2 linked regions of the Paraburkholderia fungorum genome follow. The protein of the gene in region 1 interacts with the protein of each later gene in a pairwise test. Links are inferred from orthologs where the notes say so. Each region holds a gene or a part of one and is shown on either strand. Other genes may lie near its edges.

Region 1 (4,333 bases):
GGCGAACAGGATGTCGGACTCGGCGGCCTTGGCTTGCGAGAACTGGTCGCTGTAGGTCATCGCGCGGTTCAACGCGATCACGCTCGTCGGAATCAGCACGGTGCCGTCCTTGCCGGTCAGCGTGTACGTCATCGTCAGATTCAACTGATATTCCTGGACCACGCCCAGCGAACTCAGCGTCAGCGTGGCGATGCCGCGAGCCTGGGTCAAATTCAGGATCGCGTCGGCGTTGGCCGGCGACGTCACGACGACCGTGTCGCTGCCGCCCTGCACCATGCGCGTGAGTCGCGCGGAGGCCGCCGGGGAACCGCCGGACACGAACAAACGTTTAAAGGCGTAATCCTGCTGGCCGCGCAACTGGAAGCCGCAAGCGGACAACATCAGTACGCTGCAAGCCAGCGTCAAAAACGATCTGCGAGTCACATTGGCTCCCGGTTCGCAGTGAGTTTCGCGGCATGGACAAGCGCCGCCGCGCGCGGCGGCGTCCTGTCTGCCGACATGTTTTTGTGGGCTGTCAAACGACCACGTTCACGAGACGGCCCGGCACCACGATGATCTTCTTCGGGGCGCGGCCTTCGCTGAACTTCGCGACCATGTCGTGAGCGGCCGCGAGCTGTTCGATCGCTTCACGCGTGGCGTCTTTCGCCACGGTGATCGCGCCGCGCACCTTGCCGTTCACCTGCAGCACGAGTTCGATTTCGGCCTGTTCCAGCGCCTTTTCGTCCACCTTCGGCCAGGCGGCGTCGAGCAGCGAGCCAAATTCGTCGGCGTAACCGAGTTCCTGCCAGAGCTGGAAGGTCAGGTGCGGCACCACCGGGTACAGCACGCGCAGCATCACGCTGTAGGTTTCGCGCATCACGCCCGGGTTCGCACCCTTCGCGCTGTCGAGCGCATTGAGCATCTTCATCGCCGCCGACACCACCGTGTTGTACTGCAAACGCTGGTAGTCGAAATCGGCCTGCTTCAGCACGCTGTAGATTTCTCGGCGCAGCGTCTTGTCGACTTCGCCGAGTTGCGCGGCGTCGAACTTGCCGCCCGCGCGCAGTGCTGCCTCGTTGCCCTGACCAAAGCTCCACACGCGACGCAGGAAGCGGCTCGCACCGTCCACGCCCGAACCCGACCACTCCAGCTGCTGCTCGGGCGGTGCGGCGAACATCACGAACAGACGTGCGGTATCCGCGCCGTGCTGGTCGATCAGCAATTGCGGATCGACACCGTTGTTCTTCGACTTCGACATCTTTTCGACGCCGCCGAGCACCACCGGCTGACCATCCGAATTCAGGACAGCGCCGACCGGACGGCCCTTGTCGTCGAACGACACGGTGACATCGGCCGGGTTGTACCAGGTCTTCTTGCCCGCATCGCTTTCGCGGTAATACGTTTCGTTGAGCACCATGCCCTGCGTGAGCAGATTCTTGGCCGGCTCGCCGAACTTGATCAGGCCGAGGTCGCGCATCACCTTCGCCCAGAAGCGCGAGTACAGCAGGTGAAGAATCGCGTGTTCGATGCCGCCGATGTACTGATCCATCGGCGCCCAGTAATCGGTGCGCTCGTCGACCATGGTCTTCGCGTCCGGCGCCGCATAGCGGTAGAAGTACCAGGACGAATCGACGAAGGTGTCCATCGTGTCGGTTTCGCGTTTGGCCGCGCCGCCGCAGGTCGGGCACGCGCAGTTCACGAACGCTTCGGACTTGGCGAGCGGATTGCCCGTGCCGTCCGGCACGAGGTCTTCCGGCAGCACCACCGGCAGATCTTTTTCCGGCACCGGCACGTCGCCGCACGTCGGGCAGTGGATGATCGGAATCGGCGTGCCCCAGTAACGCTGACGCGACACGCCCCAGTCACGCAGACGCCACGTGATCTGCTTGTCGCCGAGACCGAGTTCCTTCAGGTCCGCTGCGATCTGGTCGACCGCTGCTTCGTACGCGAGACCGTCGTATTTGCCGCTGTTGATCAGCGTGCCGGTTTTCTCGCCGTACCACTCTTGCCAAGCTTCGGTCGAGAATTCCTTGCCTTCGACCGCCACCACCTGCTTGATCGGCAGGTTGTATTTCTTCACGAACGCGAAGTCGCGTTCGTCGTGCGCGGGCACGCCCATCACCGCGCCTTCGCCGTAGCTCATCAGCACGTAGTTGCCGATCCACACTTCGACCTGTTCCTGCGTCAGCGGATGCGTGACGTAGAAACCCGTGCCCATGCCCTTCTTTTCCATCGTCGCGACATCGGCTTCAGCCACGCCGCCGCGCTTGCATTCTTCGATGAACGCCTGCAGTTCCGGCTTGCCTTGCGCGAGGCGCGTGGCGAGCGGATGCTCGGCGGCGATCGCGCAGAAGGTCACGCCCATGATCGTGTCGGCACGCGTGGTGAACACGCGCAGCAGCTTCTGTTCGCCGTCGATTTCGTACGGGAAGCCGAAGTTCACACCGAAGCTCTTGCCGATCCAGTTCTGCTGCATGATCTTGACGCGCTCGGGCCAGCCGAGGCCATCGAGGTCGTTCAGCAGTTCGTCCGCGTACTGCGTGATACGCATGTAGTACATCGGGATTTCGCGCTTTTCGACGAGCGCGCCCGAACGCCAGCCGCGGCCGTCGATCACCTGCTCGTTGGCGAGCACGGTCTGGTCGACCGGGTCCCAGTTGACGGTGCCGGTTTTCTTGTACGCGATGCCTTTTTCGAGCATCTTCAGGAACAGCCACTGATTCCACTTGTAGTAATCGGGGCTGCAGGTGGCGACTTCGCGCGACCAGTCGATCGCGAGGCCCATCGACTGCATCTGCTTCTTCATGTAAGCGATGTTGTCGTAGGTCCACTTGGCGGGCGGCACGTTGTTGGCCATTGCCGCGTTTTCCGCCGGCATGCCGAACGCGTCCCAACCCATCGGCATCAGCACGTTGTAGCCGTTCATCCGCAGATAGCGGTACATCACGTCGTTGATCGTGTAGTTGCGCACGTGGCCCATGTGCAGCTTGCCCGACGGGTACGGCAGCATCGAGACGCAGTAGAACTTGGGTTTGTCGCCGGTTTCCGTCGACTTGTACGCGTCAATCGCGCGCCATTGCCCTTGCGCGGCGGATTCGACGTCGGAGGGAACGTATTTTTCGTGCATGGTGTGATGGGATCGCTGGGTCGGTGCTTTCGCACCGGCCGCTTTGGTGCTCTGCTGGATGAAATGGCTTCGATTCCCCTTCGACGGGGAAAGGGCTGATTATACCGTCCGCGGACGGGTACGCCGCGTGGTGTGGCAGGCGGTCTTCGCGCGGTTTACGCCAGTGCGGCGGGTTCGGGCGGATTCGGATGGGCCCGGGCGGGGCAAAGGCAACCGCAGCAGAGTGACGCAGTGTCGTACTACACCTTCAACCGAGGGCGACACGCTTCGACACAATCAGCGCGACGACTGGGCCGTGTCGGCAGACACCGCGGGCAAACCGCTCGCAGCGCCTGCCGGCGCATTCAGTGCGCGGTAGCCGGCGAGCCTGCCGCACCGGCTGGCGGTGGCGGATCCGTGACGAAGCCAAGCCGCTCCAGCCCAGCCTGCTGCGCTGCGCCCATCACCTGGGCGATCACCTCATAGCGGGTCGAACGTTCCGCACGCAATTGAATCTCCGGCTGTTCGGCCTGCTTGCCGGCGTCCGCGAAACGCGTGCGCATCTGCTCGGACGTGATGACGCTGCCGTTCCAGTACAGCTTGCCCGCAGCGTCGATGGAAAGAGAAATGGTTTGCGGCGTCTGACGTGCAGGAGCCGCCGCGACCTTGGGCAGATCGAGCCGGATCGCGTGTGAGAACAAAGGCGCGGTAATGATAAAAATCACCAGCAGCACCAGCATCACGTCGATGAGCGGCGTCATGTTGATCTCGGCCATGGGCGCGGCCGCCTGCTTTTTTTCGAGTCCGCCGAATGCCATGTCGCCTCCTTTTACGAGAGTGAGCTAGCTCTGGATGGGTCTTGAGGCGTCGTACTCGCGAGTGGGTGTCTCTTGCGAGAACTTTCCCATGACTCGTAGTTCGTTGCACCGCTCACGGGCAATCGAAACAGCCAATCAAGCCTGATGCGTCGACGCCTGCTGCGCCCGCACCATCGGCTGAGCCTGCTCGGCCGGCGCGCACACATACGCATGCAGATCGTGCGCAAAGCCGTCGAGTTCCTCCGACAACTGCCGCACGAGACGCCCGAGCACGTTATAGGCAAGCACCGCCGGAATCGCGACCACGAGGCCGAAGGCGGTCATGATCAGCGCTTCGCCAACCGGCCCGGCGACGTTCTCGATCTGCGCCTGCCCGCTCGCGGCGATGCTGCCGAGCGCGTGATAAATGCCCCACACCGTCCCGAGCAAG
Region 2 (3,804 bases), 970 kb from region 1 along the record:
GTTCGCCCGGACCAGCGCATCGAGATCGATCCCGCCGCCGAAGCCGCGCAGGCGAGCCAGGTGACGGTGCTGATTCACAAGCCGGTCGGACTCGTATCCGGCCAGGCGGAAGATGGCTATCAGCCGGCGATCACGCTGGTTACGCCGGAGAATCGCTGGGAAGGCGACCATTCCGAGATTCGTTTCTCCGTCGCCCATCTGCGTCAACTCGCGCCGGCCGGCCGTCTGGACATCGACTCGACTGGCCTGCTGGTTTTGACGCAGGACGGGCGTGTCGCCAAGCAGTTGATCGGCGGCCATTCGGAGATCGACAAGGAGTATCTGGTGCGCGTGGCTTATGGCGAGCACACGGTCGACGTTGAAAGTCATTTCCCGGCGGAAAGTCTCGAGTTGCTGTGCCACGGCCTGTCGCTCGATGACCAGCCGCTGAAGCCGGCGCAAGTCAACTGGCAGAACGGCGAGCAGCTTCGTTTCGTGCTGCGCGAAGGCAAGAAGCGCCAGATTCGCCGGATGTGCGAACTGGTCGGCCTCGAAGTGATCGGCCTGAAGCGCGTGCGGATGGGTCAGGTGATGCTGGGCGCATTGCCGCCAGGCCAATGGCGCTATCTGTCGGCTGACGAGTCGTTCTGATCGGGCGCGCCGCGTACGAACCAGGCAGCGGGAGGACGACTTAAGCCGCTCCGCCCCGCCTGACGATGAGACCAACAAAAAACCCACGCCTTGGCGTGGGTTTTTTTAATCGGCAGAAAAGCGCCGCCTCAATCGTCGCTATTCGGATCCATATCCGGGAACAGCACTTCGGTAAAACCGAACTTCGCAAAATCGTTGATCCGCATCGGATAGAGCTTGCCGATCAGGTGATCGCATTCATGCTGCACGACCCGCGCATGAAAGCCCTCGGCAACCCGGTCAATCGGTTTGCCGTATTGATCAAAGCCGTGATATTTGATCATCGAAAAACGGCTCACCGCCCCTCGCAGACCAGGCACCGACAGACAGCCCTCCCAGCCCTCTTCCATATCGAGCGAGACCGGCGTGATGGTCGGGTTGATCAGCACCGTTTCCGGTACGGGAGGTGCGTCCGGATAACGCTGGTTCTGCCCAAAACCGAAGATCACCACCTGCAGATTCACGCCGATCTGCGGTGCGGCGAGACCCGCGCCGTTCGCGTCGTGCATGGTCTCGAACATGTCCTTGATGAGTTCATGCAATTCAGGCGTGTCGAAGTGATCGACCGGATCGGCAATCTGCAGCAAACGCGGGTCGCCCATCTTAAGAATTTCGCGGATCATAACTGCCCCTCCAGGAGCTTGCGCATACCATCTTCGTCGAGTACGGGGATGCCGAGTTCCTCTGCCTTGGCCAACTTGCTGCCCGCTTCGGCCCCCGCGACCACGTAATCCGTTTTCTTCGACACCGAGCCGGCCACCTTCGCGCCAGCCGCTTCGAGCATTTCCTTCGCCTCCTCGCGTGCGAGGCTCGGCAAAGTGCCGGTCAATACCACCGTCTTGCCGGCCAGCACGCCTTGCGGCGCCTTCGGCGCGGGCGGCCCTTCCTGCCATGTGACCTTGCCCGGCGCGCGCAGTTGCTCGATCACCGTGCGGTTGTGTTCTTCGGCGAAAAACTGATGGAGCGATTCAGCGACCACCGGGCCCACGTCGTTGACTTCCAGCAAGGCTTCGACCGACGCGTCCATGATCGGAGTCAGCGAACCGAAGTGCTTCGCGAGATCTTTCGCGGTCGATTCGCCGACATGGCGAATACCGAGCGCGTAGATAAAGCGGGCCATCGTCGTGTGTTTGGCTTTTTCCAGCGAATCGAGCAGGTTTTGCGCAGATTTCTCAGCGAAACGGTCGAGTTCGGCAAGCGTCGCGAAGCCGAGATTGAACAGATCGGCAGGCGTGCGCACGAGGTTCTGCTCGACCAGTTGATCGATGATCTTCTCGCCCAGCCCGTCGATATCCAGCGCGCGACGCTGCGCGAAATGCCACAGCGCCTGCTTGCGCTGCGCCGGGCAGAACAGCCCGCCTGTGCACCGGGCAATCGCCTCGTCGGGCAGACGCTCGATGTTCGAACCGCACACCGGGCACTGGGTGGGCATCACGAATTCGCGGGCGTCTTCTGGGCGGCGGTCGAGCAGCGCGCTGACCACTTCGGGAATCACGTCGCCGGCGCGCCGCACGATCACCGTATCGCCGATGCGAATGTCTTTACGGCGCACTTCGTCTTCGTTATGCAGCGTGGCATTCGTCACTGTCGCGCCGCCGACGAACACCGGCTCCAGCCGAGCCACCGGCGTAATCGCGCCGGTGCGGCCCACCTGCACGTCGATCGCGACGAGTTTGGTCAGCGCTTCCTGCGCGGGGAATTTGTGCGCCAGCGCAAAGCGCGGCGCTCGCGACACGAAGCCGAGCGCGTCCTGTTCGTCGCGGCGGTTGACCTTATAAACCACGCCGTCGATGTCGTACGGCAACTTGTCGCGCTTCTCGCCAACCGTGTGGAAGAAGCCGAGCAGGCCGTCGGCCCCCTGCACCACCGCGCGTTCGCCGTTCACCGGCAAGCCGAGTTCCTTGTACCAGTCGAGCAGGTCGCTATGCGTGGCCGGCATCTCGATGCCGTCGAGCACGCCGATTCCGTAAGCGAAAAACGACAGCGGCCGTTGCGCGGTAATCTTCGAATCGAGTTGCCGCAAACTGCCCGCCGCAGCGTTACGCGGATTGGCAAATTCTTTCTGCTCCGCCGCGCGCTGGCGTTCGTTCAAACGCTCGAAATCGCGCTTGAACATCAGCACTTCGCCGCGCACGTCGAGTACGTGCGGCACGCGCTTGCCCTTGAGCTTCAGCGGAATGGAGCGGATCGTACGGACGTTTTCGGTGACGTTTTCGCCGGTCGTGCCGTCACCGCGCGTGGACGCCTGGACGAACACGCCGTCGACGTAGCGCAGCGAAATCGCGAGGCCGTCGAACTTCAACTCGGCCGCGTAATCGACCGGCACTGGCGGCTCGCTCGTGTTCTTGCCGAGCGCGTCTCCGACGCGTTTGTCGAACGCCGCGATGTCTTCGTCGGCGAAACCGTTGTTCAACGACAGCATGGGCTGATCGTGCACCACCTGCTCGAATCCACTAGCGGCCTCGCCGCCGACGCGCTGCGTGGGCGAATCCGGCACGATCAGATCCGGATGCTCCGTCTCGATGCTTTCCAGTTCCTTGAACAGCCTGTCGTATTCCGCGTCCGGCAGGTCGGGCTGGTCGAGCACGTAGTACGCGTAGTTCGCGCGTTCGAGTTCCGCGCGCAGCCACACGGCCCGCTCGGCGGGGGCATTGGCTGCAGGAGGAGAGACGGGAGTTCGGGCCATGCTGGAGGACGTTTCTTCAATGAAATTCAGACACTGGATTATCGCAGGAAGCGTGCCCCTTTACATCGGCCGAATGGCCAGGTTTCGGGCAGGATTCAACGCGTCTATGATTGCCTTTCTGCTGAAGGCGAATGCGGCGTCGAAAACGACAACGGCCGCACATCGTGCGGCCGTCGAAAGCGTCTGGTAAATACCGGAATTTACTGGCTGAACAGGCGCCGCGTGGCCGGCGAACCCGCCGGAATGCCCGCCTGCTCGAGCTTTGCATACAGCGTCATCAATTGCTTTTCGATGGCGAGCAACGCAGTTTCCGGCAACGGCCGGCGGCCATCGTCGACCACCCTTCCGCCGATCCGCTCCGCCAGCGACTTCGCGTAATCGCACATCAGCCGGAACGGCAGGATGTCTTCGTCGGCAACCGGCACGTCAAGCACCAGCGTGATCATCTG

The links.
Region 2: the proteins of leuS (region 1) and ligA interact in binary tests that used the Escherichia coli proteins (3 or more experiments, as listed by UniProt). The link is inferred for Paraburkholderia fungorum from one-to-one orthologs.

The regions. Positions count from the first base shown.
Region 1 is NZ_FNKP01000001.1:3,368,231-3,372,563, forward strand. What follows is about bases 311-3,427. They hold leuS (leucine--tRNA ligase), read right to left. Parts: upstream 3,107-3,427; coding sequence 515-3,106; downstream 311-514. Other genes in these bases: lptE (LPS-assembly lipoprotein LptE), read right to left, coding at 311-423. Also shown: more of lptE, read right to left, coding at 1-310; BLS41_RS14935 (ExbD/TolR family protein), read right to left, coding at 3,451-3,903; BLS41_RS14940 (MotA/TolQ/ExbB proton channel family protein), read right to left, coding at 4,039-4,333.
Region 2 is NZ_FNKP01000001.1:2,393,313-2,397,116, forward strand. The notes cover bases 823-3,804. They hold ligA (NAD-dependent DNA ligase LigA), read right to left. Parts: upstream 3,356-3,804; coding sequence 1,289-3,355; downstream 823-1,288. Other genes in these bases: def (peptide deformylase), read right to left, coding at 823-1,292; BLS41_RS10505 (cell division protein ZipA C-terminal FtsZ-binding domain-containing protein), read right to left, coding at 3,556-3,804. Also shown: BLS41_RS10485 (pseudouridine synthase), read left to right, coding at 1-630; more of def, read right to left, coding at 759-822. UniProt on the Escherichia coli protein: DNA ligase that catalyzes the formation of phosphodiester linkages between 5'-phosphoryl and 3'-hydroxyl groups in double-stranded DNA using NAD as a coenzyme and as the energy source for the reaction.